DNA from 3 places in the Paenibacillus sp. FSL R10-2771 genome. Region 2 is predicted to be linked to each of the others. Evidence: a T-box and tRNA genes for the amino acid it is inferred to sense, from the RefSeq annotation. Region 2 holds a T-box; the other regions hold tRNA genes.
The links. The T-box of region 2 lies ahead of NSU14_RS00410 (glutamine--tRNA ligase/YqeY domain fusion protein). A T-box ahead of a tRNA ligase gene usually reads a tRNA of that ligase, here a tRNA-Gln.
Positions count from the first base shown of each region.

Region 1 (2,233 bases), 6.3 Mb from region 2:
AATCCAGCGGGTATAAGAAGAATTTCCCCATAAACTTATAACCCGTTCCTCTCCCCTCATTCATCACCGGTGCAAAATGACTGATTACATCCAAGTCCCTGTAAATCGTTCTAATATTCACCTCGCACCGGAATGCCAGATCCGCAGCCGTAATCCCGGGATTCGACTGGATGGCGTTAATGATCTTGAAGATCCGTATTACTTTGTCTGTCATAATAAATGCTCCTCAACTTCCAAGTAAATAGTGCCTGTTCTTCCATAGTTCTAATATAACAGGTCTATATAAACATGGCTGTCTGCATAATATAGCATTACCAGCGCATAGAGCGGCCACCAGCATATACTATGTATTTTTAGTAAGCAATACTTCCGCCCCATGCTAAAAAAACAAAAAAACCCTTGAATATCAAGGGTTGCTGTAACTATTATTTAAGCGGGTGATGGGAATCGAACCCACGCTATCAGCTTGGAAGGCTGAAGTTCTACCATTGAACTACACCCGCAAAGGTGAAATATCGGGATGACACGATTTGAACATGCGACCCCCTGGTCCCAAACCAGGTGCTCTACCAAGCTGAGCTACATCCCGTTAATATAAAAGCTATACTGCAAAGTAATAATGGCGCGCCCTGAGAGATACGGATGCTTCGCATCCGATTGCGAAGTTGTGCTATTGAAGCTGATGCTCCAACGAACTCGTTCGAATCCTGAGGACACTTTGATGATTCAACGAAGTTATAAATGGCGCGCCCTGAGAGATTCGAACTCCCGGCCTTTTGATTCGTAGTCAAACGCTCTATCCAGCTGAGCTAAGGGCGCAAAATCTATATGGAGCGGACGACGGGAATCGAACCCGCGACCCTCGCCTTGGCAAGGCGATGCTCTACCGCTGAGCCACGTCCGCAAAAACATGGTGCGCGTGAAGGGACTTGAACCCCCACGTCGTGAAACGCCAGATCCTAAGTCTGGTGCGTCTGCCATTCCGCCACACGCGCACACTTTATAAGAAAATGGTGAGCCATGAAGGACTCGAACCTTCGACACCCTGATTAAAAGTCAGGTGCTCTACCAACTGAGCTAATGGCTCTCATAAGAGAAGCAATCATAAATGAAATGGCTGGGGATATAGGAATCGAACCTATGAATGACGGAGTCAAAGTCCGTTGCCTTACCGCTTGGCTAATCCCCAATATTAATAATTAGCAAACACTACGGAATCGGGTGGATACTCTATACTTCGAGATATAGGATGCTCAATCCCTGATACCTTCATACAATAAAAATGGCGGAACAAGGCGGGATACTCTTCACTCCGTTACGGGATTGCGAAGTATTCCTTACGATGCCTATGCTTGGGCGGACCCTGGGAATTCTCATCCCTGAAGCAATAAAGATGGCGGAACCGACGGGATTCGAACCCGCGATCTCCTGCGTGACAGGCAGGCATGTTAGGCCAACTACACCACGGTTCCAAATTGGTTGCGGGGGCAGGATTTGAACCTGCGGCCTTCGGGTTATGAGCCCGACGAGCTACCGGGCTGCTCCACCCCGCGTCAATGTTAAAGATCTATTCTGTTAAAGATAGATGGTGGAGGCTGAGGGGTTCGAACCCCCGACCCTCTGCTTGTAAGGCAGATGCTCTCCCAGCTGAGCTAAGCCTCCATATATGACTCGTATGGGATTCGAACCCATGTTACCTCCGTGAAAGGGAGGTGTCTTAACCCCTTGACCAACGAGCCATGCTGTTAAATAATTCTACTTCTCATCCCTATACAGGGAAGGTAAAGCTACGGAGAGAGAGGGATTCGAACCCTCGAGACGCTTGTGGCGCCTACACGATTTCCAATCGTGCTCCTTCGGCCAAACTCGGACACCTCTCCAGATGGCTCCCCGAACAGGACTCGAACCTGTGACAACTCGATTAACAGTCGAGTGCTCTACCAACTGAGCTATCAGGGAATATGGTGGGCCTTAGTGGACTCGAACCACTGACCTCACCCTTATCAGAGGTGCGCTCTAACCAGCTGAGCTAAAGGCCCGTTCTCATACCACTATGCAACTAATAAGGGCAAAAAAAATACCACAGTGTGTGTGGATTGTCCGCTTGGCGGCGTCCTACTCTCCCAGGACCCTTCGGTCCAAGTACCATCGGCGCTGGAGGGCTTAACGGTCGTGTTCGGGATGGGTACGTGTGGAACCCCTCCGCTATCGCCACCAAACGGGCATTTACAGG
Region 1 is NZ_JBBOBM010000001.1:6,382,863-6,385,095, forward strand. It holds gene NSU14_RS27485 (helix-turn-helix transcriptional regulator) at 1-214, opposite strand, end outside; tRNA gene NSU14_RS27490 (tRNA-Gly) at 433-503, opposite strand; tRNA gene NSU14_RS27495 (tRNA-Pro) at 516-589, opposite strand; tRNA gene NSU14_RS27500 (tRNA-Arg) at 743-819, opposite strand; tRNA gene NSU14_RS27505 (tRNA-Gly) at 830-904, opposite strand; tRNA gene NSU14_RS27510 (tRNA-Leu) at 912-995, opposite strand; tRNA gene NSU14_RS27515 (tRNA-Lys) at 1,012-1,087, opposite strand; tRNA gene NSU14_RS27520 (tRNA-Gln) at 1,115-1,189, opposite strand; tRNA gene NSU14_RS27525 (tRNA-Asp) at 1,395-1,472, opposite strand; tRNA gene NSU14_RS27530 (tRNA-Met) at 1,477-1,553, opposite strand; tRNA gene NSU14_RS27535 (tRNA-Val) at 1,587-1,662, opposite strand; tRNA gene NSU14_RS27540 (tRNA-Glu) at 1,668-1,739, opposite strand; tRNA gene NSU14_RS27545 (tRNA-Ser) at 1,791-1,880, opposite strand; tRNA gene NSU14_RS27550 (tRNA-Asn) at 1,884-1,959, opposite strand; tRNA gene NSU14_RS27555 (tRNA-Ile) at 1,963-2,039, opposite strand; rRNA gene rrf (5S ribosomal RNA) at 2,103-2,219, opposite strand.
Region 1: it has a tRNA-Gln gene. The T-box ahead of NSU14_RS00410 (glutamine--tRNA ligase/YqeY domain fusion protein) is inferred to sense a tRNA for this amino acid. The anticodon was not compared.

Region 2 (2,233 bases):
CTCTATATTGATGAAGGCAAGATTTATGAATGTGAGGTTTCGTTAAAATATCCCGAGCAATCCGGCTCGATGAGCACGTCCGAAGTACTGCGGGATCTGGTGCCGGAATATCATTACAAGCGGGCCGAAGGCTATGAGGACCCTTCATACAAGTACCATGAAGTAATTTCATTCTATCTGGACAAGCTGGAGGATTCGCATATCCTGTTCCCGGCGGCTGCCATTTCCTGTATGGAGCGGCTCGGGGCGCTCTCCCAGGGGAGCTTCCTGCTGCTTACCGCAGACAAAGGCGACCACCGGCTGGAGAACTGGGAATTCGCCGAGCCGCCGAAGCTGATTCACCACGGCAGTATTTCACTCACGGCGAATTACCATGCGCTGGTGCATTATTTTGAACGGAAGGGCGCACAGTCCCAGTTCACGCAGCATCATTATAAGAATCTGAATGTCGGGTGCATTCTGATGCTTGAAGAGCCGATGCTCCATCCCCATACCCGTCTGGCCTACCGGCGGTTTGTAGAGCGGTTCGGACCGGATGATTTCTTCAGTCTGAAGGTGTGGATCGACAAAAATTACGATACGATCGGCATGCAGCAGATCCTGGCCTTCTGGCGGCTGGGCGGATATGATGCCGAGCTGTTCATCCAGAGTGCGGAGCGTATCTCCGCTCTGCTGCCGGATGCCAGTGATGATGAGCTGCTGGATCTGCAGCGCGGGATTGATCTGATGTGGAAAGGCTTCTATCCGATGCCGCAGAAATATGATCTGGCCCTGGACTGCGGTCTGCTGCTGTTCGAGATGGAGCAGTACGGGGAGTCCCGCCGCTTCCTGGAGCATTCACTGGCGACCAGTGACGAGGAGCCGGTAATTACTGTACTGTACTGCCTGGCTATTTGCAGCTATGAGCAGGAGGATGACGAAGCGGCGCTGGATTACACGCGCAGATCGCTTCTGATTGAGCCGGAGCATGAGGAAGCTTTGGAGCTCTTGGCGGCGCTGAGTCAGGGGTAAGGTTGTCCCGCAGACTGCTGCGCCTCCGGACACTGCTACACTTTACACGCTGCCTGTGATTTGTTATTCTGGATCAAATGATGAAACGCGATGACGAGAAGAGTACGTCTATTCATTCCCTCACAGAGAGCTCCGGGTGGTGCGAAGGAGCAGGGAAGGCTGGACCGAAACAAGCCTCTGAGCGGTGCACCGGAACCGGCTATGGCCGGGGATGGTACAACAGGAGCTCCTGTTACAGAGCTAGAGTATAAGCCCTGCCTTGCCGGCAGCGCCGTACTTGATGAGATTAATATGGCGACATATTAATAAACCTGGGGTGGTACCGCGAGAATCTCGTCCCCAAGACTACAGTCTTGGAGGTGAGGTTCTTTTTGTTGTCCCGTAAGGGCAGGTATCACCAATATACAGGAGGAGATCAGAATGACTGACGTTAATGTGAATGAGAGTGAACCGGCCGTGCCGGAGAATTATATGGATAAGCTGATCAGAGAAGACGTGGAGGGCGGAGTCTACAGCAGGGAGATCTGCACAAGGTTTCCGCCGGAGCCCAATGGTTATCTGCATATCGGCAGCGCTTTTGCCATCCACACGAATGTTGAGATTGCACGTAAGAATGGCGGCAGATTCCATCTGCGCTTCGATGATACCAACCCGCTGAAAGAGGATATGGAGTATGTAAAAGCTATTACCGAGGACATGGAATGGCTGGGCTGCAGCCCGGGAGAGCATATCTATTATGGCTCCGATTATTCGGAGGAAATCTGCCGCAGCGCAGAGGAGCTGATTCTTAAGGGGAAAGCTTATGTCTGCGACCTGACTCCGGAGGAGGTGACGTCCTACAGGGGGACATTAACCGAACCTGGTAAGGACAGTCCGTACCGGGAACGCTCGCCGGAAGAGAATTTGCGGCTGTTCAGGGAGATGCGTAATGGAGAATATCCTAACGGTGCTAAGGTGCTGCGGGCCAGAATCGACATGTCTTCGCCGAATATCAATCTGCGCGACCCGGTGCTATACCGGATCATTCATGCGGAGCATTACCGCACGGGGAAAGCCTGGTGCATCTATCCGATGTATGATTTTGCCCATCCGATTCAGGATGCCATTGAAGGGGTGACGCATTCACTGTGCTCCATCGAGTTCAAGGATCACCGGCCGCTATATGAGTGGGTGCTTAAGGAGCTGAATATTCCTGAACCCCCTAAGCAAAGGGAATTCGGCC
Region 2 is NZ_JBBOBM010000001.1:66,975-69,207, forward strand. It holds gene NSU14_RS00405 (hypothetical protein) at 1-1,011, shown strand, start outside; T-box leader at 1,093-1,355, shown strand; gene NSU14_RS00410 (glutamine--tRNA ligase/YqeY domain fusion protein) at 1,432-2,233, shown strand, end outside.

Region 3 (2,233 bases), 170 kb from region 2:
AGAGGCCGATGTACATATTCACAGCGCCCTTGAGGCTGGCATAGACTTTTTTGACCACGCTGACATTTATGCTGCCGGTAAAGCTGAGGAGGTGTTCGGCGACGTGCTGGCTGCAAGTCCGGGCATGCGTGAGCAACTGCTGATTCAGACCAAATGCGGAATCCGTAATGGCTTCTTCGACTTCTCCAAAGAGCATATTGTGAGCTCGGTAGAGAACAGCCTGAAGCGCCTGAAGACCGATTATGTCGATGTTCTGCTGCTGCACCGCCCGGACACCCTTATGGAGCCTGAAGAAGTAGCAGAAGCCTTTGATCAGCTGGAGAGCAGAGGTTTGGTGAAACACTTCGGCGTCAGCAACCAGAATCCCCTGCAGATTGAATTGCTGAAAAAGAACGTCAAGCAGCCCCTGCTGTTCAACCAGCTTCAGCTCAGCGTAATGGTCACCGGCATGATCGATTCCGGGATCAACGTCAATATGACAAATTCCGGATCAGTTGTCCATGATGGAGGCATCCTGGAGTATAGCCGCCTGCATGATATGACGATCCAGCCTTGGTCACCGTTCCAATACGGTTTCTTTGAAGGCGTATTCCTCGGCAATGAGAAGTTCCCGGAGGTGAATGAAGTCATTAACCGTCTGACTGCGGAAAAAGGTGTAGCAGATACGGCCATCGCCATCGCCTGGCTCCTTCGCCATCCGGCTAAGATGCAGCCGGTGGTCGGTACCACCAACACAGCGCGCTTGCTTGATATCGCCAAAGCTTCCGATATAACCCTCAGCCGCCAGGAATGGTACGAGATCTACCGCGCGGCCGGGAACGTGCTTCCTTAAGTGAGTCTTAGCATCAACATATAAAACATATAAAACCCGCAACGAATTTGATGATCTAAGTTCGTTGCGGGTTTTATCCTTAATTTGAGATGGAGTATAAATATAAAAATCCCTCAGGAGTCAAACTCCTAAGGGACTAGTTTCATAAATTATACCGGCGAGAGGACTCGAACCTCCACGGTTTCCCACTCGATTTTGAGTCGAGCGCGTCTGCCATTCCGCCACGCCGGCATATACATAGAATTAGTTCTAAAAGATAATGGAGGTGCCACCCAGATTTGAACTGGGGATAAAGCTTTTGCAGAGCTTTGCCTTACCACTTGGCTATGGCACCAAAAAAATGGAGCGGACGACGGGAATCGAACCCGCGACCCTCGCCTTGGCAAGGCGATGCTCTACCGCTGAGCCACGTCCGCATATAATGGCTGGGGATATAGGAATCGAACCTATGAATGACGGAGTCAAAGTCCGTTGCCTTACCGCTTGGCTAATCCCCAACATTTGATTTAATAAAATGGGGCGACTGATGGGTCTCGAACCCACGAATGCCGGAACCACAATCCGGTGCGTTAACCCCTTCGCCACAGTCGCCATATGAAGCTTATTTAATTGCAATGCCTTATAACCCTTATAAAAGAAATGGGGCGACCGATGGGTCTCGAACCCACGAATGCCGGAACCACAATCCGGTGCGTTAACCACTTCGCCACGATCGCCATATTAAATTTTATAGGATATTACTTGGCAGGGGCAGCAGGAATTGAACCCACACCAACGGTTTTGGAGACCGTTGTTCTACCTTTAAACTATGCCCCTAAAAATGGTGGAGGCTGATGGATTCGAACCACCGAACACGTACGTGAGCAGATTTACAGTCTGATGCGTTTGGCCACTTCGCTAAGCCTCCGAGGATGGTGCCGGCGAGAGGACTTGAACCCCCAACCTACTGATTACAAGTCAGTTGCTCTACCAATTGAGCTACACCGGCATATTAAGTTGTAAAAAATATGGTGGCGCGGGAGGGAATCGAACCCCCGACACAAGGATTTTCAGTCCTTTGCTCTACCGACTGAGCTACCGAGCCGAACATTTCTTCATAAAGATGGCGGAACCGACGGGATTCGAACCCGCGATCTCCTGCGTGACAGGCAGGCATGTTAGGCCAACTACACCACGGTTCCAAATTGGTTGCGGGGGCAGGATTTGAACCTGCGGCCTTCGGGTTATGAGCCCGACGAGCTACCGGGCTGCTCCACCCCGCGTCAATGTTAAAGATCTATTCTGTTAAAGATAGATGGTGGAGGCTGAGGGGTTCGAACCCCCGACCCTCTGCTTGTAAGGCAGATGCTCTCCCAGCTGAGCTAAGCCTCCATATATGACTCGTATGGGATTCGAACCCAT
Region 3 is NZ_JBBOBM010000001.1:240,196-242,428, reverse strand. It holds gene NSU14_RS01180 (aldo/keto reductase) at 1-832, shown strand, start outside; tRNA gene NSU14_RS01175 (tRNA-Leu) at 985-1,063, opposite strand; tRNA gene NSU14_RS01170 (tRNA-Cys) at 1,093-1,166, opposite strand; tRNA gene NSU14_RS01165 (tRNA-Gly) at 1,174-1,248, opposite strand; tRNA gene NSU14_RS01160 (tRNA-Gln) at 1,255-1,329, opposite strand; tRNA gene NSU14_RS01155 (tRNA-His) at 1,348-1,423, opposite strand; tRNA gene NSU14_RS01150 (tRNA-His) at 1,473-1,548, opposite strand; tRNA gene NSU14_RS01145 (tRNA-Trp) at 1,575-1,648, opposite strand; tRNA gene NSU14_RS01140 (tRNA-Tyr) at 1,654-1,739, opposite strand; tRNA gene NSU14_RS01135 (tRNA-Thr) at 1,745-1,820, opposite strand; tRNA gene NSU14_RS01130 (tRNA-Phe) at 1,841-1,916, opposite strand; tRNA gene NSU14_RS01125 (tRNA-Asp) at 1,936-2,013, opposite strand; tRNA gene NSU14_RS01120 (tRNA-Met) at 2,018-2,094, opposite strand; tRNA gene NSU14_RS01115 (tRNA-Val) at 2,128-2,203, opposite strand; tRNA gene NSU14_RS01110 (tRNA-Glu) at 2,209-2,233, opposite strand, start outside.
Region 3: it has a tRNA-Gln gene. The T-box ahead of NSU14_RS00410 (glutamine--tRNA ligase/YqeY domain fusion protein) is inferred to sense a tRNA for this amino acid. The anticodon was not compared.